4 regions of the Streptomyces sp. NPDC004838 genome follow, and region 4 is predicted to be linked to each of the others. Evidence: riboswitches for the same ligand, from Rfam matches in the RefSeq annotation. Region 4 holds a riboswitch; each other region holds the start of a gene.

Region 1 (5,699 bases), on a different contig from region 4:
CGCCGAGGCCCCGGGAGATCGTCCAGATCTGAAGAAACCCGAAGAATCCAGAAGAAAGAAGCCCACGAAATGTCCGAGACCCCCATCGTTCCCGAGGACGCCGCCGTGCCCCAGACGCCGGCCAAGCACGAGATGAAGGAAGAGGGGAAGTTCCCCAGGGGCCTGGTCGTCCGGCTCTTCGCGTATCTGATCGCGGGCCACCTGCTGGCCGGTTTCCTCTATCTCCTGTTCGAGGTCGGCGCCAAGTAGATCAGGTGGCCCGGACGGCTCACGCCGTCTCGGTCAGCCGCTCCCGCAGCCGCTCGCGCGTTCCGGGGCTCAGCTTCAGCCCGTCCGTGAGGTAGCGCTCGGTGGTGCCCCACGTCTCCTCGATCGCGTCGAAGGCCGTGTGCAGATACTCGGCGCGCGCGTCGAAGAGCGGGCTCAGCAGCTCCATCACCTCGGGTGACATCGCTGCGGGCGAGTCGTCCTTGCGGCGGATCAGGTAGCGGCGGTGCGGGTCGTTGGACTTGAGGTAGTCCGCCTCGATCGCGTCCCGCTCCACCCCGACCGCGAGCAGGGACACCGCGATGGAGAGACCGGCGCGGTCCTTGCCCGCCGCACAGTGCATCAGCGCCGGAACGCTGTCCTCGGCGAGCGCGTGGAGAATCCTGCTGTGATCGCCCGTGCGCTGCGTGATCATCATGCGGTACGACTCCGCCATCCGGCCGGCCGCCTTGCCGTCCGCCAGAATCGACCGCAGCTGGTTGATGCCGCCCTCGCGGACCATGCGCCAGAACTCGGCCCCGTCGGCCGGGTCGCTGAGGGGCAGATTCAGATTCCGCACACCGGGCAGCGGAACGTCCGGCCCCTCCAGTTGGATGTCGGCGTTGTTGCGGAAGTCGAAGATCGTGTGCAGCCCGAGGGTGGCCAGGAACGAGGCGTCGCTCTCGGTCGCGTGGGCGAGATGCCCGCTGCGGAAGAGCCGCCCGTACCGCACTGTCCCGCCGTCCACGGTCGGCAGTCCGCCCACGTCGCGGAAGTTGCGCACTCCGGTCAGCTCGGGCTCGTTCGAGGGGACCTGCGGCAACTGCTGCGTCACGAAGGCTCCAGGAGATCACAGCCGTCGGCATCGGTCGCCGACGGTGGCGTTTTATCGACGATACGACATCGGTACCTCGGGCAACCAGCGGAAACGGGCTGCCGCGTCCCGTCCGGCGCCATCACCCGGACGCCCGCGCGCTCTCGATGATGCGCGTACATATGGCGAGCCCGACCCGCACCGGGTTCCGCCATCACGGTTCGCGGCGAACCTCGCCCGGCGGGGTGTGCGGGCCTATGGGACAGCCTCTGTCTCCGTGAGTAGTCGGGCGCACTTCTGACCGGCGCTCCGATCGCATTTGCGGAAGGGGACCTCGACCGCTGTGTCATGGACGCGCCGATTCATGGACGCGGGTCTGTCCCGGTGGGGAGTATTCGCGGGAATGGCGGACCGGGCATGCCGACGTTGTTCTTCGGGCGCTGGTCGGCGTTCTTGAGGCACTGGTCGGCCGATTGCGGACCGTGCATCGGGAAGTGGCTTTCGAATCCTGTTTCCGGGAGCCCCGCCGTGTTGAGCGAGCAGGAACCCGGCCGAGACGCGGGGTCCGCGCCCGGGCGGGCTCGGGGCGAACCCGGGCGCCATGGTCATACGGCCGCGCCTTGTCGAGGTGGACGGGAATCGACGTACGGCTGTCGTTTCCGTGTGAAAGGTGAGGAGTTGGGAGCGGCAATCGCGGCGATCAACCCTTATGGGATCACATGTGCCTTATGTCCGAATCAGGAGGTTCGCCATAACGTGCCCTATAAGTGCGGGATATGGGATCCGCTCGTGAGCAGGATCATATCCGTGACGGTGTGTGGCCGCGCCCAGAAGTGGAATACGCCTGCGGGGCAGGAGTTTTGCGGACTTCGGTCCACGGAGTGTGACGGTGAATTCCCCCGGAGAATGACCCAGTTCACCGATCGGGATAATCCTCGGCTTGTTCCGCTCGGTACGGCCGGTCTACGGTCTCGGAATTCCGGGCGGCACGCCTCATCCTGCCGCCGCCCGAATTTCACCCACTCACATGTGGCAGGAGCGGGGGACCCAGGTAGTACGCCGATTCCGGGTATCCGGACGGCTTGGGGTGAAGTCGTGCTCATCGCGCGGCCGGGCATCTCCAGCCCGAACCCGACAGCTCACCTCGCAGGCGCCGGAGAGGAAAGCGTCATGCCCAAAAAGGGTAAGCATCGCCGTATCCAGGCAGGCCCCATCGCCCGCGGTTTCGTCGCCGCCGGTACCGGTGGCGCGGCCATCGCCATCCCGCTGATGGGCGCGACCGGCGCCCAGGCCGCGGAGCAGACCGCCCCCGCCGTACAGACGGTTCCCTCGGCCGTCGCCCCGGCGAAGGCGAGCGGCGCTCCGGCCGCCCCGGAGGTGCGGCAGCACGCCGCCGCCCCGGTCACCTACCGTGTCGTCGCGGGCGACTATCTCGCCAAGATCGCCGAGGAACAGCAGGTGAGGGGCGGCTGGCAGAAGCTCTACGCGGACAACCGCGAGGCCGTCGGCGAGAACCCCTCCCTGATCCACCCCGGCCTCAAGCTCACCATCGGCGCGAAGGCCGAGGGCAAGGCTCCGGCGAAGGCCGAGAAGCGCTCGGACGACCGCTCCTCCCGTGACCACTCCCGCGAGAGCGCTCCGGCCGCGCAGTCGCAGAAGTCCTCCGGCTCCTCGTCCGCCGAGTCTCCGTCGGCCAAGTCCTCGAACGCCAAGTCCTCAAACGCCAAGTCCTCGGCCTCCGGCTCCTCGGTCCGGGGATCGGCCCAGGCGTCCGACGACGCGCCGAGCACCACCCAGCGGAGCGGTGGCTACACCACCCCCACGCCGTCCGGCAACGTCAGCACCTCCTACCGTGCTTCGGGCTCCATGTGGTCCAGCGGGTACCACACCGGTGTCGACTTCACCGCCTCGACCGGCACCAGCATCAGGTCCGTCGGACCCGGCACCGTCGTCTCCGCCGGGTGGAGCGGCGCGTACGGCAACGAGGTCGTCATCAGGCACACCGACGGCAAGTACTCGCAGTACGCCCATCTCTCCTCCCTCTCCGTCTCGTCCGGCCAGAGTGTGAGCGGCGGCCAGCAGATCGGCCGCGCCGGCTCCACCGGCAACTCCACCGGTCCGCACCTGCACTTCGAGGTCCGCACCGGCCCCGGCTACGGCTCGGACGTCGACCCGGTGGCGTACCTGCGCCAGCACGGCGTCTCGCTCTGACGGATCCTGACGGATCCTGACGGATCCTGACGGATCCTGACGGATCCTGACGGATCCTGACGGATCCTGACGGATCCTGACGGCACCGGCGCGTTCCGGTCCCGTTGGTCCTCTGAACCTCTGAGCCCCGGCTCTTCCGGACTCCGGTTCCGCTGATCTCTTCGCCGAACGGCTCGCACCCGCGGGCCGAACGGCCCGGATCCCCTCGCACCGCCGCGGTGGCGCGAGGGGATCCGGCGTTTTCGCCCCCCTGGGCATCCCGGTGGGACCGATGCGCTCCCGTACCGCCGCCGCTATACGTCCCGTTCCTGGTCGGTGCCGGTGCCGGTGCCGTTGCCGAACGGCACCGGCACCGGAAACGGCAGGAGCACGGGCTCGGCGGCGGCGGTGGGTCCGGCGGCGGGGATCCGTTCCAGGACGCCGCCCGCGAACACGTCGTACAGCGGCAGCGACTCCAGATGCACATAGCCGATGTGACAGTCGCAGACGGGGAGCGGACACGCCCTCGGACGCAGCGCGCTCCGGTACGAGCCGTCGTAGAGGTTGCCCAGTTCCTCGCTGACGAAGTGACAGCGGCGGACCGTGCCGTCGCCGTCCACCGAGATGACCGACTCGCCCGTACGACAGGGGAGTCCGGCCGAGCGGTGCGGATGGCGGCTGTAGGGGAAGAGCGGATCGAGCCCCGTCCAGTCGGCGGCCTCCGCGTCCGTGTAACCGTGCCCCTCCGCCGCGTTCACCCAGAGGTAGACCCGCTCGGGCAGTTCGGCACGGAGACGGCGGGCCTGCTCCAGATGCTCGGGGAGACCGACGACGCCGACGCTGAAACGGACGCCCCGCGCCGCCAGGTCGCCGCATTTGGCGAGGAAGCGGTCGTAGGGGGTCTGCCCCGGATGGTAGGTGCACCAGAGCGCGAGCGTGTCGAGATCGGCTTCGGCGAGCCAGTCGGTGCGGCAGCTGAGATTGGTCTGGATCGCCACCCGTCGCACCTGCGGCAGCCGCGACAGTTCGACCAGGGTGCGGCGGTACCAGGAGCGCACCAGACCCTCGCCCCACGGGGTGAACAGAACCGAGAGCCGGTCGTCCGGCCGCGAGGACACCCAGGCGGCGAACCGTTCCAGCGCGGCCCGGTCCGCCCGCAGTCGCGCGGGGTTGTCGCGCCTTTTGGCGAAGGGGCAGTAAGGACAGTCGTAGTCGCAGGACGCGAGCGGTCCCCGGTAGAGGACGGTCAGATGATCCATGTCCGCCGTCTCACTTCGGCTCGTACGCGGCCATACGGGCCCGTACGACGGGGGAGAACAACTCCGGTCCCAGCCCGTCCGAGTACGCCAGCCCTTGGGCGCTCAGCCGCAGCAGTCCGGGCGGCGCGGACTCGTCCAGCCAGCCGAGCACGGTGAACCGTTCCAGCTCGGGACCGAAGTCGTCCTCGGGATCGCGGCCGAAGCGGTCGCGGTAGTCGCCTGTCTCCATGCCCTGGGCCTGGAGGAGCGACTGGAGGAGATGGCGTCGGCGGGCCTCGTCCTCGTCCATCTCGTATCCGACGCCGGCGCGGCCGAAGTCCTCGGCGCTCGTCTGCGTGTACGCGTCGATGATGCCGCGTATCTCCGTCATCCGGACCGCGTAGTCGAACGAGTAGTGCAGACGCGAGGTGTACGAGCGGGCTCCGCAGCCGAGGCCGATCATGCCGTCGGTCTGGCAGGCGTGGTCCGGGGAGTCCGAGGCCGGTGCGTCCGCCCGGCGGAACATCCGCATCGACACCTGCTCATAGCCGTGGGCCAGGAGATGATCACGACCCTGCCGGTACAGCCGCAGCCGCTGGGCGTCCCAGGAGTGATCACCGCCCGTCCCGAGCCTGCCGAGACCGGTCAGCGGCCTGACGTAGAGCGGGTAGAGATACAGTTCCTCGGGCCGCCAGGCCAGCGCGGAGTCCAGGGAGTATCGCCAGCTCCGCGAGGTCTGGCCGTCGATCCCGTAGATCAGATCGATGTTGAGGACGGGAACGCCCGCCTCCCGGATGCGGGCCAGTGCGGACTCGACCTCGGCACGCCGCTGCGGGCGTACGGCCGCCTTCGCCTCCTGGTCGACGAAGCTCTGGACACCGATGCTGAGGCGCGTGGCGCCGCGCTCGGCGAGTACGGCGAGCCGATCGGGGGTCGCCGTGGACGGTGAGGTCTCGACCGAGAGTGGGACGGAGGCGAGATCCGCGCCCATGCGCTTCTCGGCGATGTCGCAGAGCCGGTCCAGCTCATCGGCGGTGAGGAACGTCGGCGTGCCGCCGCCGAAGGCCGCGGCCGTGAAGCGCACCGGCCCGTCGTCGCCGAGCGCGTCCCGTACGGCGGTCGCCTGCCGGTCGAGCGCGTCGAGATAGCGGGTGGTCAGCTCGTCGGGAGCGCCGATCCGGGTGAAGAGATTGCAGAAGCCGCAGCGGACC
Region 2 (5,699 bases), on a different contig from region 4:
GGAGGGCACGCCACCTGGGTGTGGAGAGCACAGGTGCCGTATCTCTTCGAGTGGCTGACCCACCGGATGAAGCCGACGGACTGGGACGGCGGCCCGGCACGTGAGGCGTCCGCGGCCGCGGGGGCGGCGCGATGACGGCGTGGTGACTGGCATGGTGACTGGCGTGGTGACGGCCACGGGAGCGCTGGGCTGAGGACGCTGGGCCGGTGCGTCCGGGCCGGGACCGGGATCCGGGACCGCCGGGCCGGGGCCTGCGGGTCCGAACCCGCGGGTCCGAGCCTGCCGAGGGAACGACTCCATCCGTCACCGGGCCCGGCGACAGCCCTCGGCACAGTCCGTGACCGGGAGATCGCCCCCGGTTCACCCCTGCCGTGCCGCCGTGACCGTTGCGGCGAATGAGGCTTACCTGCCCTCGGACGGCCGATACGGGCCGGGCTAGGCTCCGCCGCATGGACGTACTCATCAATGTCTTCGTGGCCCTGCACATCATCGGTATCGCGGCCCTGCTGGGCGGCTTCTTCGCCCAGATGAAGGCGATGGGGCAGGGGACGGCGCGCTTCACACCGGGGATGCTGCACGGCGCGCTGACGATGCTCGTCACCGGCATGGCGCTGGTGGGCCTGAACCAGGCGGACGACCAGACGCTCGACCACGTCAAGATCGGCGTCAAGACGGCGGTGCTGGTGGTGATCCTGGGGCTCGTGTACGTCAAGCGGGACGAGGAGACGGTCGACAAGGCGCTCTTCGGCGCGGTGGGCGGGCTGACGGTGGCCAACATCCTCATCGCGACGCTCTGGACCTGAGACTGATCCGGACCCGAGGCCGCGGGGAGGTGCGGGGGAGCGCCAGCGCGGGCGAGCCCCCGGCGGGACGGTCATGAGCGCCCGCCCTTGAGAGCCGACCCGGCGCGCGGACCCTCGCGGAGCGCTGTCGGGCGGCGGACGGAGGCTGCGGCGCGGCGGCTGTGACACGGCGGCTCACGGGCGGTCGCCGAAGCTCCCCGTACCGGCCGTGGGAACGGGCGATTCCGCCGTACCGCGAACGGCCGCGACACCCTGGTTCAGCGGTCGACCGTCCACGCGGCGTCCGGGGGCGGTGTGCCCTGAGCGACGATGTGGCGGACGATCCGGAACGCCTCCCCCAGGGGCACGGTGTCCTCGTCGGGGTACTCGTCGTTCTGCCCGTTCTCCAGCACGAAGCCGTCGCTCCAGTCCTCGGCCCCCGGATCCGACGCGTGCTCGCCGGGGTCGCCCTCACCGTCGAGCAGCATCACCATCGCCCGCTCGGTGTTGGTGACGACGGCGAGCCGTCGCCCGGTCGAACTGGTCAGCCACGACTCACAGGTCCCGGCCGTCATCCTTCTGCCGATCTCCTCCACGGCCTCATCGGCCGTCACCGGCGGAGCACCCTCGCGGAACGCCCAGGTCTCTGACATGGGTACGACCCTCTCACGCGGTGACGCGGACCATCCGCCCTCCGGGCGGGGCGGATGCCGAACCCGCGTGCCGAACCCGCGTTCCGCCTCCGCTCAGGCGGGGCGCACGCTGCCGTAGATCGGCATGTAGTAGATCGACTCCTCGCGCACGTTCGCACCGGGCTTCGGCGCGTGGATCATCTTGCCGCCGCCGACATAGATCCCGACATGGCTGATGTCGTCGTAGAAGAAGACCAGGTCACCGGGGCGCAGATCCTTCGTCTCCACTCGGGTGCCGATCTTCACCTGGTCCCAGGTGGTACGCGGGAGGTTCACGCCGGCCGCCTTCCAGGCCGCCTGGGTCAGCCCGGAGCAGTCGTACGAACTGGGCCCGGCGGCGCCCCAGACGTACGGCTTGCCGATCTGAGCGCGGGCGAAGGAGAGAACCTTGTCCGCCTTGGCGGTCGAGGTGCCGCCTCCCGTGCTCGAGCCGCTTCCGGTCCCGCCGCCAGTGCCGGCATCGCTGCCCGCGCCGGGGGCCGTCTCCCGCGCGCGCTGCTGCTCCAGTCGTTTGCGCTCGGCCTCGGCCTCGGCCTTCTGTCGCGCCCGCGCCGCCTCCTCCTGCTTCGCCTTCGCCTCGGCCAGCCGCCGAGCCTCGGCCGCCTTCTCGCGCTCGATCGCCGCGAGCCGGGCCTTCTCCTGCGCCGTCAGCTTCGACAGGAGCGAGCGCGCCTCCGCGAGCTTGGACTGCACCCGCTGCTTTCCGGCGCGCAGGGCGTCCTGCGACTCGGTGAGGGACGCGAGGCTCTCGGTCGCCCTGGCCCGCTGCCGGGCGGCCTCGGCCCGCTGGGTCTCGTAGTCGGCGACGGCCTCACGCTGACGGTCCGTCATCCGGTCCATCAGCTGCGTCTGGTCGAAGTACTGCTGCGGGCTGTCCGCGAACAGCAGCGCGGCGGTCGGAGCGACCGCACCAGTGCGGTACTGCGCGGCCGCATAGCCGCCGAGCGCCCGGCGCGACTCGTTCAGCTTCTCCGTACGCCGCGCCGCCTCGTCGAGCAGCCGGTCGACCTCGGCGCGCTTCCCGGCGGTGGTCTCCTTCGCCTTGTTGAACTCCTGGGTCGCCGTACCGGCCTGCCGGTAGAGATCGTCGACCTTCTTCTGCACCTCCTCGACGGAGGGCTTCGGCACGGGCGGCGCGGCCGGGGCCGCGCCGGCGCTCTGCGCCGACAGCAGACCGACGGAGGCGAGAGCCGCCGTCGTGAAGCCGACGGCCGCAGTGGGTTTCGCGGTACGACTTCGGGGCTTGCGATGCGACACCAAGACCGGCGTCTCCTCTTCCGTTGACCGCCTACCGGGTTAGCTGTCGGGTTCGGGCGGAACGGAAGATCGCCCTACGGACCGGTACGACAGGCCCGATTCACCCCGGTTGTGCATGGTGGGTCCCCGGTTCCGAACTCCTGTGAGGAAAGCCCGGATTCGGCGTGGGCTGCCCGCTTGGCGTGGATCGCCGCGAGGGAACGGGCCGCCTGGTCGAGCACGCTAGCCAACGGTGTGGCTGCTGTGAAGGTTGATGTTCGATATGCCCGATACATTTTCGTGACCTTTCGGCGGGAGGGTGCCTCCGGCTCGGCGGGTGACGGAGAGGATTCGCCTGGTCACGGGTGGTTCGGCCCGTGACCGCCGCTCGGGCCGCGGCGGTGCCTGAGCCCGCGTACGCCCATGCGGCGGCGGGCTGTCGGTGGCGAGGCATAAACTCGGAGAGCGATGAGCAGCCTCTTTGACGAAGACTTCCTGGCGAACCTCCAGCGCACCCCGGAGGAGCCCCCGCCGCCGCCCGAGGACCATCAGGGTCCCGAGGACGAAGCCCGGGAGGAGATCCCGGACGATCTCTTCCAGGGCGCCTACGACGTGCCTCCGGCCCGTGACGCGTACTACCGCGACGGAGCACCGCGTACGGTCGTGGACCCCGAAGCCCTGCTCGACGGGCTGAACGAACAGCAGCGCGCCGCCGTCGTGCACACCGGATCGCCCCTGCTCATCGTCGCCGGGGCCGGTTCCGGCAAGACCCGTGTGCTGACCCACCGGATCGCCCACCTCCTGGCGACCCGCCGCGTCCACCCCGGACAGATACTGGCGATCACCTTCACCAACAAGGCCGCCGGTGAGATGAAGGAGCGCGTCGAGCACCTGGTCGGCCCGCGCGCGGGCGCCATGTGGGTCTCCACCTTCCACAGCGCCTGCGTCCGCATCCTGCGCCGCGAGTCCAAGAAACTCGGCTTCACCTCCTCGTTCTCCATCTACGACGCGGCGGACTCCAAGCGCCTGATGGCCCTCGTCTGCCGCGATCTGGATCTCGACCCGAAGAAGTTCCCGCCGAAGTCCTTCAGCGCCCAGGTCTCCAATCTGAAGAACGAGCTGATCGACGAGGAGAGCTACGCGGATCAGGCCGCCGGTTCCGGGGGAGGGTTCGAGAAGACGCTCGCCGAGGCGTACCGGATGTACCAGGCGCGGCTGCGCGAGGCCAACGCCCTGGACTTCGACGACATCATCATGACGGCCGTCCATCTGCTCCAGGCGTTCCCGGACGTCGCCGAGCACTACCGGCGGCGCTTCCGCCATGTCATGGTCGACGAGTACCAGGACACCAACCACGCCCAGTACACACTCGTACGCGAACTGGTGGGCACGGGCTACGAGGACCTGCCGCCCGCCGAACTCTGCGTCGTCGGCGACGCCGACCAGTCGATCTACGCCTTCCGCGGCGCGACCATCCGCAACATCCTCCAGTTCGAGGAGGACTACGCGGACGCGACGACGATCCTGCTGGAGCAGAACTACCGCTCCACCCAGACGATCCTCTCCGCCGCCAACGCCGTCATCGAGCGGAACGAGAGCCGCCGCCCCAAGAACCTGTGGACGAACGCGGGCACGGGCGCGCAGATCACCGGCTATGTCGCCGACACCGAGCACGACGAGGCGCAGTTCGTCGCCGACGAGATCGACCGGCTCACGGACGAGGGCGACGCGAAGGCCGGCGACGTCGCCGTCTTCTACCGGACGAACGCCCAGTCCCGTGTCTTCGAGGAGATCTTCATCCGCGTCGGCCTGCCGTACAAGGTCGTCGGCGGAGTCCGCTTCTACGAGCGCAAGGAGGTCCGGGACGTCCTCGCCTATCTGCGTGTTCTGGCCAACCCGGAGGACACCGTCCCGCTGCGCCGCATCCTCAATGTTCCCAAGCGCGGCATCGGCGACCGCGCGGAAGCGATGATCGACGCGCTCTCGCTGCGCGAGAAGATCACCTTCCCGCAGGCGCTGCGGCGCGTGGACGAGGCGTACGGGATGGCGGCCCGTTCCGCCAACGCGGTCAAGCGGTTCAACGTGCTGATGGAGGAGCTGCGGACGATCGTCGACTCCGGCGCGGGACCCGCCGTGGTCCTGGAGGCGGTCCTGGAGCGGACCGGCTATCTCGCCGAGTTGCAGGCTTCGACCGACCCGCAGGACGAGACCCGTATCGAGAACCTCCAGGAACTGGCGTCGGTGGCCCTGGAGTTCGAGCAGGCGCGGGGCGAGGAGGAAGGCGCGGGCACGCTCGCCGAGTTCCTGGAGCAGGTCGCGCTCGTCGCCGACTCCGACCAGATCCCGGACGAGGACGAGGAGGGCTCCGGGGTCATCACCCTGATGACCCTCCACACCGCCAAGGGCCTTGAGTTCCCGGTGGTGTTCCTGACCGGCATGGAGGACGGCGTCTTCCCGCATATGCGCGCACTCGGCCAGACGAAGGAGCTGGAGGAGGAGCGCCGGCTCGCGTATGTCGGCATCACCCGTGCCCGCGAGCGGCTCTATCTGACGCGGTCGACCATGCGGAGCGCCTGGGGGCAGCCCGCGTACAACCCGCCGTCGCGGTTCCTGGAGGAGATTCCGGGCCGGCATCTGGACTGGAAGCGTACGGGGCCGATGGCCGCGCCCGCGGGCCCGACGACCGGTCTCGGCTCACGACTGCCCTCGATGCCGTCCTCCTCGACACGCCGCTCCTCCGGTGCGTCCGGTGCGTCCGGATTCGCCACCCGGCGCGGGGCGGTGACCGACAAGCCGGTGGTGTCGCTGGCGGTCGGCGACCGGGTCACCCACGACCAGTTCGGTCTGGGGACCGTGGTGGAGGTGAACGGGCTGGGCGCGGACGCGCAGGCGACGATCGACTTCGGGGACGCCAAGCCCAAGCGGCTGCTGCTGAGGTACGCGCCCGTCCAGAAGCTCTGACCGGGCCGGGCGTCCCCGGACGGAGCGT
Region 3 (5,699 bases), on a different contig from region 4:
CAACGGCACCACCAGCTTCGAGCGGACCAACTACTTCGAGACGATGCCCACCCACCAGCTGGAGCTGGCGCTCTGGCTGGAGGCGGACCGCATGGGCTCCCTGCTCGCCGCCCTCGACGACGAGTCGATGGAGAACCAGCGCGACGTGGTCAAGAACGAGCGCCGACAGCGGTACGACAACGTTCCGTACGGCACGGCCTTCGAGAAGCTGACCGCCCTCGCCTACCCCGAGGGCCATCCGTACCACCACACCCCGATCGGTTCCATGGCCGATCTGGACGCGGCGACCCTGGAGGACGCCCGCGCCTTCTTCCGTACGTACTACGCGCCCAACAACGCGGTGCTGTCGGTCGTCGGCGACATCGATCCGGAGCGGACGCTCTCGTGGATCGAGAAGTACTTCGGCTCCATCCCCTCCCACGACGGCAAGCAGCCCCCGCGCGACGGCTCCCTCCCGGAGAACATCGGCGAGCAACTGCGCGAGGTCGTCGAGGAGGACGTACCGGCCCGTGCGCTGATGGCCGCCTACCGGCTGCCGCACGACGGCACCCGCGAATGCGACGCCGTCGACGTGGCGCTGACCGTGCTGGGCGGGGGCGAGTCCTCCCGGCTGCACAACCGTCTGGTGCGCCGAGACCAGACGGCTGTGGCGGCCGGATTCGGGCTGCTGCGCCTCGCCGGCGCGCCCTCCCTGGGGTGGCTGGACGTGAAGACGTCCGGCGGGGTCGAGGTGCCGCAGATCGAGGCCGCGGTCGACGAGGAGCTGGCCCGGTTCGCCGAGGAAGGTCCCACGTCCGAGGAGATGGAGCGCGCGCAGGCCCAGCTGGAGCGCGAGTGGCTGGACCGGCTCGGCACCGTCGCGGGCCGCGCCGACGAACTGTGCCGGTACGCGGTGCTGTTCGGCGACCCGCAGCTCGCGCTGACGGCCGTGGAGCGCATCCTCACGATCACCGCCGAGGAGGTGCGGGCGGTCGCCAAGGCCCGGCTGCGCCCCGACAACCGCGCGGTGCTGGTGTACGAACCGGTCTCCGACACGGGCGACACGACCGGCACGACCGGCACGACCGACCAGGACAACCAGAGCGACGAGGAAGAGGGAGCGGACCGGTGACCCATGCCGCTGAGCCGTTGACCACCATGGAGTTCCACCCCCAGCCCAAGGCGGGGGAGCCCATGCCCTGGGCGTTCCCCGCCCCTGATCGCGGCACCCTGGACAACGGCCTGACCGTGCTGCGCTGCCACCGCCCCGGCCAGCAGGTGGTGGCGGTCGAGATCTCCCTCGACGCCCCGCTGGGCGCCGAGCCCGAGGGACTCGACGGTGTCGCCACGATCATGGCGCGCGCGCTGTCCGAGGGTACCGACAAGCGCACCGCCGAGGAGTTCGCGGCCGAGCTGGAGCGCTGCGGCGCCACCCTCGACGCGCACGCCGACCACCCCGGCGTCCGCGTCTCCCTGGAAGTCCCGGTCTCCCGGCTGCCCAAGGCGCTCGGGCTGCTCGCCGAGGCTTTGAGGGCGCCCGCCTTCGCCGAGAGCGAGATCGAGCGGCTCGTACGCAACCGGCTGGACGAGATCCCGCACGAGACGGCCAACCCGGGCCGCCGCGCGGCCAAGGAGCTGTACCGGCAGCTGTTCCCGTCCTCGCTGCGCATGTCCCGTCCCCGCCAGGGGACGGAGGAGACCGTGGCCCGGATCGACTCCGCCGCCGTACGGGCGTTCTTCGAGGCCCATGTACGGCCCGCCACGGCCACCGCGGTGATCGTCGGTGATCTCACGGGGGTCGATCTCGACGCCGTGCTCGCCGAGACCGTCGGCGACTGGACGGGCGACACGGCCGAGCGCGGGCCGGCGCCGGTGATCACCGCGGACGACACGGGACGGGTGGTCATCGTGGACCGTCCCGGCGCGGTGCAGACCCAGTTGCTGATCGGCCGGATCGGCCCGGACCGGCACGACCGGGTCTGGCCCGCCCAGGTGCTCGGCACCTACTGCCTGGGCGGCACGCTCACCTCCCGGCTGGACCGGGTGCTGCGTGAGGAGAAGGGCTACACGTACGGCGTACGGGCCTTCGGCCAGGTGCTGTGCTCCGCCCCGGACGGGTCGGGCGCGTCGCTGCTCGGCATCAGCGGTTCCGTGGACACGCCCAACACCGGACCGGCGCTGGAGGACCTGTGGAAGGTGCTGCGGACGCTGGCGGCCGAGGGCCTGACCGACAGCGAACGCGATGTCGCCGTGCAGAATCTGGTGGGCGTCGCGCCGCTGCGGTTCGAGATGGCCGCTTCCGTCGCGGGCACCCTCGCCGACCAGGTGGAGCAGCATCTCCCGGACGATTTCCAGGCGCAGTTGTACGTCCGCCTCGCCGAGACCGGCACCGTGGAGGCGACGGCCGCGGCCGTGGCCGCCTTCCCGGAGGACCGGCTCGTCACCGTGCTGGTCGGTGACGCCTCGCAGATCGAGGAGCCGGTCAGGGCGCTCGGGATCGGCGAAGTGACGGTTGTCACGGGCTGATTGAGCCACCGCGCGGAGTCCGACCCGGACCTGACCTGGAACCGACCCGGATCCCGCCCGGATCCGGCCCGGATCCGACGGCGACCCGACCGACCCGGCCCGGCTCGGACCCGACGCGGGGGTGACACGGCTCGGCCGCGGTGGTTGGCCGCGTCCGGGTCGCCGTCGGAGCGAACGCGTGAGCGGCACGGATCCCCGGCATCCATGGGATGTCGGGGATCTGTCGTAGACACCGTCAAATGTCCCATTTATTGAGAAGTTGGGCGAGAAGTCCTGTGGCATGTGCAACAAAACAGGGCGTGTGTTTGGTGATCGACAGCGCTCCGGCCTAGCGTCGACCCGGCTGCACGCCAGAAGCACGCCGCATCCGCGGCACGGGCAGTCATCGCCGAATCCCCGTCAGGCGCGAGCCAGGGGGAGCCGGGGACCCAGTCCCCATGGGGTGAATCGGACCCCTTCGCGCCGTGCGGAGGAGTCCGTAGGAGACCTTCCTGCTCCGAACCCGTCAGCTAACCCGGTAGGCGAGAAGGAAGGAAAGGATCAGCCTCTCCATGGCGTTCGCCCGTCCTGCCGGGAAACACCGCGCCCCGAACCGTGTGACGCGCAAGAGCGCGAGCATCGCCGGAGCCGCGACTCTCGCCACCACCGGTGTCATCGGAACCATCGCGTCCCCGGCGTTCGCCGCGGACTCCGGTGCCAAGACCGCGGAGCCCGGCGGTGTCAGCGTCGAGGACACCGGACTCACCCAGACCCTCGCCGTCGAGACCCTCGCCGACGAGGTCGCCGATCAGGCGTTCGTCCAGCAGCAGGAGGCCGCCGAGGCCGCCGCTCGCGCGGAGGCGGCGGCCGAAGCCCGAGCCAAGGCGGCCCGTGCGGCCGAGGAGCGCGCCGCCCGTGAGGCCGAGCGCAAGCTCCTCAACTCCTACCGGCTGCCCGTCGCCGGTTCGCATGTCTCCACGGCCTACCAGGCCAACAGTTCGCTCTGGTCCTCCGGCAGCCACACCGGCGTCGACTTCCGCGCGCCGTACGGCACCTCCGTGGTGTCCGTGGGCGCCGGCACCGTCGTCGAGGCCGGCTGGGGCGGCGCGTACGGCTACAACGTCGTGATCAAGATGAACGACGGCTCGTACACCCAGTACGGCCACCTCGCCGCCATCGGCGTCTCCGTGGGCCAGAACGTCATGCCCGGCCAGCGGATCGGTGCCGCGGGCTCGACCGGCAACTCCACCGGGCCGCACCTTCACTTCGAGGTCCGCACCGATGCCGAGTACGGGTCCGACATCAACCCGATCTCGTATCTGCGTGCGCGCGGTGTGAAGGTCTGATCTCCGCGCCGAATCGCTGCCTGTGCTGCTGTCCGCGTCAGCCGTGCTGTCCATAGGATTCGCCTTCCGGAGGTCCCGGCGTACAGACGCCGGGACCTCCGGCGTTCGCCGTCCCGTCCGACCGCCGAAGAACTCGCCGGCCATCGGACGAACAGGGCCGGGCATCTCATGGAACGGAAGGAGCCGCGTCTCCCGAATACGGGAAGCGCGGCTCCAGGTCGTACGGCCGAACGGAGATCCGTACAACGACGGCGGATCGACGGATCAGGAACGGATCAGGTCGTCAGACCGTCTCGGGCAGCTCTTCGAGGCCCTCGGCCACCAGCTTGGCCAGCCGGTCCAGGGCGACCTCCGCGTCGTCCGCGTCGGACGCGAGCACGATCTCTTCGCCGCCCTGCGCGCCCAGGCCGAGGACGGCGAGCATGGAGGCGGCGTTCACCGGAGTGCCGTCGGCCCTGGCGATCGTCACCGGGACGCCGGAGGCCGTGGCGGCACGGACGAAGATGGAAGCGGGGCGGGCGTGAAGGCCCTCGGCCCAGCCGACGTTGACGCGGCGCTCAGCCATGGTGTTGCCCTTCAAGTTTCAGCGGTTGTCTAGACCAGTCTCTCACGACGGGCCGGTGTTCTCCGTACCGACCGCTTGTCCCGGCATTGTCCCGGCCTTCCGGTCGGTCGGCGCTCCCAGATTGCCGTGCCGGAGCACCGGCCGCGACCTGTGACCTCGCCGCAGCGGCCAGTGACCATCGCGGAGAGCCCCCCTTGAACGGTGGCCGCGCCGTAGGCTTTCTGCCATGCAGACGGACGGCGATCACGCGTACCCCGACCACTGGGAAGCGGACGTGGTGCTGCGTGACGGCGCCACCGCGCGTATCAGGCCCATCACCGTCGATGACGCCGACCGGCTGATCAGCTTCTATGAGAAGGTCTCGGACGAGTCGAAGTATTACCGCTTCTTCGCGCCCTACCCGCGGCTGTCCCCGAAGGACGTGCACCGGTTCACCCATCACGACTATGTGGACAGGGTGGGGCTCGCCGCCATGGTCGGCGGGGAGTTCATCGCGACCGTCCGCTACGACCGCATCGACGAGCAGGGCCGTCCCGCGGGAGCGCCCGCGGACGAGGCGGAGGTCGCGTTCCTGGTCCAGGACGCCCACCAGGGGCGCGGGATCGCCTCCGCGATGCTCGAACACATCGCCGCGGTCGCGCGTGAGCGCGGCATCCGGCGGTTCGCCGCCGAGGTCCTGCCCGCGAACACCAAGATGATCAAGGTGTTCCGGGACGGCGGGTATACCCAGAAGCGCTCTTTCGGGGACGGCTCCGTCCATCTGACGCTCGACCTCGAACCGACCGCCGAGTCCCTCGCGGTGCAGCGCGGCCGCGAACAGCGCGCGGAGGCACGTTCCGTGCAGCGGTTGCTCGCGCCCCGGGCGGTCGCGGTCGTCGGCACCGGGCGGGCCGCCGGAGGCGTGGGACGGACCGTGCTGCGCAACCTGCTGGGCGCGGGGTACACCGGTCGTGCGTACGCCGTGAACCACGCGTTTCCAGCACCGCCGTCATCGCCGTCAGCGCCGTCGTCGCGATGGGAAGTGGACGGGGTACCGGCGTTCCGTTCCATCGGCGAGATCGTCGCCGAGACCGGGAAGCCCGTCGATCTCGCGGTCGTCGCCGTGCCCGCCGAACGGGTGCCGGACGCCGTCGCCGACTGCGGTGAGCACGGAGTGCGCGGGCTGGTCGTCCTCACGGCCGGTTACGCGGAGAGCGGCGCGGAAGGGCTGGCCCGGCAGCGGGAGCTGGTGCGCCAGGCCCGGTCCTACGGCATGCGGATCATCGGCCCGAACTCCTTCGGCGTCATCAGCACGGCGGAGGCGG
Region 4 (5,699 bases):
CGCTCTTCGACGCCATGCCCGAGCAAGCCCGCTGGCGCTACAAGCCGCGCCGGGCCTCCCGGCTCTGGCGCAGCAAGGCGATCCGGGCCGGAGTGCTGATCACGCTCCTCGCGCTCTCCGGGCTCGTCATCCTCGCCCTCGTGCGTGAACAGACCGGTACCGAGGGCTTCCTCGTCGGTATCGGGCTCGCCACGCTTCCCGTCCCGCTGCTCGCCGCGGCGTTCCGCTGGCTGGACCGGGTCGAGCCGGGCCCCTGGCGGAACCTCGCGTTCGCCTTCGCCTGGGGCGCGTTCGCGGCGGCGCTCGTCGCGATCATCGCGAACACTTTCGCGACCCGCTGGATAGCGACCGCCACCGCCGACCCCGCGAGCGCGGACACCCTCGGCGCGACGGTCATCGCCCCGATCGTCGAGGAGAGCGCGAAGGCCGCGGCGATCATGCTGATCTTCATCTTCCGGCGGCAGGACTTCACCGGGCTCGTCGACGGCATCGTGGTCGCCGGGTTCACCGCCACCGGCTTCGCCTTCACCGAGAACATCCTCTATCTGGGCACCGCGTTCGACGAGGACCAGGCGATGGGCTCATCGGGCTTCGCCTCGGTGACGGTGGCGACCTTCTTCGTACGGATCGTCATGTCGCCGTTCGCGCATCCGCTGTTCACCGTGCTGACCGGCCTCGGCTTCGGGATCGCGGCGCTGGCGGCCCGTCGGCAGCGGATACGCCGGGTCGCGCTGCCCCTGCTCGGCCTCGCCCTGGCCATGGGCATGCACGCGCTGTGGAACGGCTCGACCTCACTCTTCGGCCCTTGGGGCTTCTATCTGGTGTACGGGGTGTTCATGGTCCCCGTCTTCGGGCTGCTCACCTGGCTGACGATCTGGTCCCGGCAGCGCGAACTGCGCACGGTCTCCACCGAACTGCCCGCCTACGCCGCCGCGGGCTGGATCGCGCCCGCCGAGCCGCCGGCGCTTTCGTCCATGAAGGCGCGCAAGGCCGCCCGGACCTTCGCCATGCAGCGGCAGGGACCGGCAGCGGCACACGCCGTGTCGGAGTACCAGCGCTTCGCGACCTCGCTGGCGTTTCTGCGCCACCGGGCGCGGCGCGGCGCGGCGGACCCGGACTTCGCCGAGCGGGAGCAGGAACTGCTGCACCACATGTGGCAGCGGAAGGACATGGCGGGCCCGGCGCTGACGTACGCGGCGCGCGCGACGGGACGGGTGTGGGCACCGCCCCCGTACCGCGACTACGAGGGGTACAACCCCTACCGCGCCTGACCTCACCGGCGACCCCGGCACCGGCCGAACGAGGGAAACGACGGAACAGCGGGAGAGCGGAACGGCAGGTCGGCAGTGCGGGGAAGACCGGCAGCCCTGACGTCGGGGGGTGAGCGCCAGAGCTGCCGGAGATCGTCGTGCACCTTCTGAGGATCGCGGAGGGCGGCTCGCGGAGCACGGGTCAAGGAGCACGGAGCGCGGGTCAAGGAGTACGGAGCGCGGCTCGCGGAGCACGAACGCCGTCCGCCTCCGGACCGCGCAGGACTCGAGGCCACGATTCCGCGTCCACGATCGTGGGGCCATGCGCCGCAGACCGCGGGCCATGCGACCGCGGGCCCCCACGGGCCGCCGCAGATGTCGGCGACCCCGTGTACCGCGTGTCAGCCCGTGTCAGATGTTGAGTCCCTTGCTCCGCAGCCACGCCGCCGGGTCGAGCGTCGAGCCGCCCGCGGTGTGGACCTCCAGGTGCAGGTGAGCGCCGGTCACATTGCCGGTCGCGCCGACGCGGCCGATCGTCTCGCCCGCGCCGACCTTCTGGCCCGCGCTCGCGGTCATCGACGACAGGTGCGCGTACCAGACCTCCGTACCGTCGTTCAGCTCCAGCACGATGCGGTAGCCGTACGATCCGGAATAGGCCGCCGACTTGATGGTGCCGCCGGCCACGGCCTTGACCGGGGTCCCGCTCGGGGCCGCGAAGTCGAGGCCGGTGTGCTGGCCCGACGACCACAGCGAACCGGACTGGCCGAAGGTGGAGGTGATGGTGTACGAGGAGGTGGGCAGCGAGAAGCTCTTCGCGAGCTTGGCGAGGCGTTCGGCCTCCGCCTTGGCCTTGGCCGCTGCCTCGGCCTTCTTCTTCTCGGCGTCCGCCTTCGCCTTGGCCGCCGCCTCGGCCTTCTTCGCAGCGGCCGCGGCCTTCTCGGCGGCTGCCCTCTCCGCCTCGGCCTTCTTCTCGGCCGCCGCCTTGGCCTGCTGCTGCTCGGCCTGCTGAAGGATCCGGGAGCGCAGGGCCTCGCCCGCGCCGTCCTTGGTGTCGCCGGCGCTCTCGGCCTCGGCCGCGCCGCCGATGGTGCCCATCGCGGCGAGCGCGGTGTTGCCGCCGTCCGCGTCCTCGGAAGGGGTCAGGCCGTCGGGCAGGTTGTCCGAGATCTGGTCGGGAAGCGAGATGGAGAGCGCGGGCTTGTTCTGCGCGGTGGCGATGCCGCCCGCGCCGACCGCCGCGATCACGCCGACGCCGAGGACCGTGGAGCTACGGGCGAATCCGCCCCGCTGCTTCATGACACGGTGCCGTCCGCGTACCGGACGGACGCTCTCCTCGGTGGGGTTCCATTCCCCGAATGACCGCTCGGCCCCCTCTTGGCTGAAAACGCCGGTGGTGGAGGGCCTCACGGACCTGACGGGCGCTTCCGGGGCAGGGCTGTTGGACGCCACTGAGGCGTACTCCTTTCCTTCCTTCTCGCCTACCGGGTTAGCTGACGGGTTCGGAGCAGGAAGGTCTCCTACGAGAGTCTCCGCAGGGTGCGAAGACGCCCGATTCACCCCAAAAGGTGGTTCCCCGGTTCCCTTGCGGGATTCGGCGCATGCGCGCGGTGCCGCCCTGACGGCGGCTGGGACGACCGCGCTGCGTTATCGAACGTTAATAGACTGGGGGGCCGGATTCCAAGCCGTTCCGGGTGATCGTTAACGCGCTCGCGCCAGACCAACCGGGACACAAGAGGCCGGAGTCGGGCGACTTGAACGTCACTTCAGCAACATCACACGCCTGACAGTTCGTCAAATTCTATGCGGAGAGCCGTCCTTCGACTACACATGGTGCTGACGGCCCGGTGAGAGAACATTCATGCGATCGTGGCCCGCCTCTCACCACCGGGCCCTCGGTCACCCTCATGGCTGTGGGACAGCCGACATCGCGCTCCGGCGTGTCAGCCGTTGTTAGCCCGGCCGGGTGACCGCCAGCAGCGCCAGATCGTCCGTCAGCCCGTTGCGCGTATGCCGTCGCACATCGTCGACCAAGTCGTCCAGCAGCTCTTCCGGTCCCGGAAAGGGCCGCCCGGTGAGGCGGGCCGCGGGGTCGTAGAAGAATCCGGCCTTGTTCCGCGCCTCGGAGAGGCCGTCCGTATAGATCAACAGCGTCGCCCCGGTCGGCAGGGGATGCGTCTCGGCCCGGTCCGGCCAGTGCCCCAGATCGCCCATGCCCAGCGGAAGCGCCGCCTCCAGCGGCGCCAGATAGTCCACCCGGCCGTCGCCGTACAGCAGCAGCGGCTCCGGGTGTCCCCGGTTCACCAGCCGCACGGCACCGCCGCCGCGCGGAATCTCGGCGAGCACGGCGGTGGCGAACCCCTCGAAGGCGTCCAGACTGCCCTGCCGCTCGGCCTCGCGGATCAGCGCCCGGTCCAGCCGCCCGGCGACCGCTTCCAGTGAACTCTCCTGCTCAGCCGCCTCCCGGAACGCCCCGATGATCACCGCCACCGCCTCGACCGCCCCCAGCCCCTTTCCCCGTACGTCCCCGACCACCAGCCGTACACCGTGCGGAGTGTCCTGTACGGCGTAGAGATCCCCCCCGACGAAAGCGTCCGCGAGCGCCGCCTCGTAACGTGCGGCGGTACGGAGCCCTCCGATCTCCGCGGAGGGGGTGGGCAGCACGGCCCGCTGGACGGTCTCGGCGATGACCCGGGCGGACGCGAGCCGCTGGCCGCTGCGCTGGACGACGCGATTGATGAGTAACGCCAGCGCGGAGACGGTGACCACCGTGCTCAGCTCGGTGTACGAGTGAGGCTGCCCCGCAGTCCCGTTGTAGACGTTCAGACTCAGCTCGGCCAACGTCACCATGATCCCCGTCAGCAGGGTGTTGAGCCACGAGAAGAAGGGTGCGGCGACCAGCGGAGCCGCCGCGAACATCGGCACGGCGGTGTAACTCGGGGGAAGTCTGAGGTCGTAGGCCACTCCCACGACGATCATCAGTACGGGCAGCATGCGGACGAAGCGGCGCGCACCGTACCCACTGCGCTGCTCTTGGTGCGCCAAGGGTGCACTCCTCCCCGGTCCGCCAGCGGCAGCGGACGGTACCGCGCCCCTCTACAGGCTCGCCGCGATGGGGCTCGGGGGCGAGCCGCCATCGGCCGAATGGGGTAACGCGGTGCGCTGCGCGGTCGGTACGCACGGTCAGTACGTGCGGTCGGTACGCGGGGTCCGCACGCGCCCGTCGGCACGTGCCGTCCGTACGCGGAGGCCCGACCGGACGTGGATACGACGGTGGCCCGGCACTCTCGCCGAGTGCCGGGCCACCGTCTTCAGTAGCGGGGACAGGATTTGAACCTGCGACCTCTGGGTTATGAGCCCAGCGAGCTACCGAGCTGCTCCACCCCGCGTCGTTGGACATAACCTTACGCCATCCGAAGCAAGATCCACTCCATTTTTCCGGCGCGGTACGGCACGAGGTCGCGGATCAGCCGGTATGACCGGAACCGGGATCAGACCGGACCGACGGCAGCGGGGCGGCGAGCCGGTGACGACGGGGTCGGGAACAGAGGAGCAGGAGCAGGATCGAGAGCAGGATCGGGGTCGGATCCCGCTCGGGTCCTGCTCGCGTCCTGCTCGCGTCCTGCTCGGGTCGGGTCGGGTCGGCTCGGGTCGGATCGGGTCACCGGGTTCAGTCGGTGAGGTGCCGCTCCCCGTACACCTTCATCGCGTCCCGGACGAAGGCCGCGGTCCCCTCCCCGTACCGGTCGTAGTTCTCACCGAAGCGCGAATCGGCGACGTACATCTCACCGAGTCCGACGAAGTGCCCCTTCGAGGGGCCACTGCCGCCGCCCGCCAGGGACTGCCACGCGTACATACGGCGGGTGATCTCCTGCGCCTCCTCGCTGTCGGCGGACCTGCCGTCCCGCAGCGCGCGGGCGTAGTCGCGGGCGATGGTGTCGTGCTCCTGGAGGTGTTCCTTCTTCTGCCGGTCGGTGAGCTGACGCCACCAGCGGTCGCTCTTCTCGTACGCGTCCCGGCCCCAGCGCTCGGTCACCTCCTGCTCGTACTGCGAGTGATCGAACCCGTCGAACACTTCCTCGGCCATGAGTTCCTCTCCTCTCTCGGTCTTGCGGAGAGTGGTCCGCACCGAGGCGATCTGCCGCCGGATGCGCTCTCGCTCCTGCTCCAGCAGCCCCAGATGGGCCCGGAGCGCGGCGGCCGTGTCGCGCTGCCCCTCCAGCACCTCGGCGATCGCGGGCAGACCGAGTCCCAGTTCCCGCAACAGCAGGATCCGTTGCAGGCGCACGAGCGCGTCCGGCCCGTAGTAGCGATAGCCGTTGGCGCCGATACGGCTGGGCTCCAGCAGTCCTACGTCGCCGTAGTGCCGCAGGGTGCGGCTCGTCGTGCCGGCGCGGCGCGCGATTTCCTGGATCGACCACTCCATGCCCTGAACGCTAAATCTTGACGTTG

Evidence for each region. A riboswitch is a leader RNA that binds a small molecule or an ion and turns the genes downstream of it on or off. The one in region 4 is predicted to bind cyclic di-AMP.
Region 1: linked by a shared signal. The riboswitch ahead of ACWEFL_RS34190 (M23 family metallopeptidase) and the one ahead of ACWEFL_RS25050 (M23 family metallopeptidase) in region 4 are both predicted to bind cyclic di-AMP.
Region 2: linked by a shared signal. The riboswitch ahead of ACWEFL_RS12570 (NlpC/P60 family protein) and the one ahead of ACWEFL_RS25050 (M23 family metallopeptidase) in region 4 are both predicted to bind cyclic di-AMP.
Region 3: linked by a shared signal. The riboswitch ahead of ACWEFL_RS08645 (M23 family metallopeptidase) and the one ahead of ACWEFL_RS25050 (M23 family metallopeptidase) in region 4 are both predicted to bind cyclic di-AMP.

Annotation. Positions count from the first base shown of each region.
Region 1 covers NZ_JBSGAW010000046.1:33,265-38,963, reverse strand. The annotation lists gene ACWEFL_RS34200 (DUF6126 family protein) at 70-249, shown strand; gene ACWEFL_RS34195 (tyrosine-protein phosphatase) at 269-1,081, opposite strand; cyclic di-AMP (ydaO/yuaA leader) riboswitch at 2,067-2,228, shown strand; gene ACWEFL_RS34190 (M23 family metallopeptidase) at 2,231-3,271, shown strand; gene ACWEFL_RS34185 (STM4011 family radical SAM protein) at 3,565-4,509, opposite strand; gene ACWEFL_RS34180 (STM4012 family radical SAM protein) at 4,520-5,699, opposite strand, start outside.
Region 2 covers NZ_JBSGAW010000009.1:24,541-30,239, reverse strand. The annotation lists gene ACWEFL_RS12585 (alpha/beta hydrolase) at 1-135, shown strand, start outside; gene ACWEFL_RS12580 (hypothetical protein) at 450-803, shown strand; gene ACWEFL_RS12575 (hypothetical protein) at 1,061-1,435, opposite strand; gene ACWEFL_RS12570 (NlpC/P60 family protein) at 1,529-2,734, opposite strand; cyclic di-AMP (ydaO/yuaA leader) riboswitch at 2,745-2,906, opposite strand; gene pcrA (DNA helicase PcrA) at 3,179-5,671, shown strand.
Region 3 covers NZ_JBSGAW010000005.1:263,664-269,362, reverse strand. The annotation lists gene ACWEFL_RS08655 (M16 family metallopeptidase) at 1-1,111, shown strand, start outside; gene ACWEFL_RS08650 (M16 family metallopeptidase) at 1,138-2,505, shown strand; cyclic di-AMP (ydaO/yuaA leader) riboswitch at 2,882-3,043, shown strand; gene ACWEFL_RS08645 (M23 family metallopeptidase) at 3,057-3,830, shown strand; gene ACWEFL_RS08640 (HPr family phosphocarrier protein) at 4,114-4,395, opposite strand; gene ACWEFL_RS08635 (bifunctional acetate--CoA ligase family protein/GNAT family N-acetyltransferase) at 4,622-5,699, shown strand, end outside.
Region 4 covers NZ_JBSGAW010000024.1:19,537-25,235, forward strand. The annotation lists gene ACWEFL_RS25045 (PrsW family intramembrane metalloprotease) at 15-1,271, shown strand; gene ACWEFL_RS25050 (M23 family metallopeptidase) at 1,662-2,699, opposite strand; cyclic di-AMP (ydaO/yuaA leader) riboswitch at 2,711-2,857, opposite strand; gene ACWEFL_RS25055 (PP2C family protein-serine/threonine phosphatase) at 3,201-4,292, opposite strand; tRNA gene ACWEFL_RS25060 (tRNA-Met) at 4,563-4,636, opposite strand; gene ACWEFL_RS25065 (MerR family transcriptional regulator) at 4,918-5,673, opposite strand.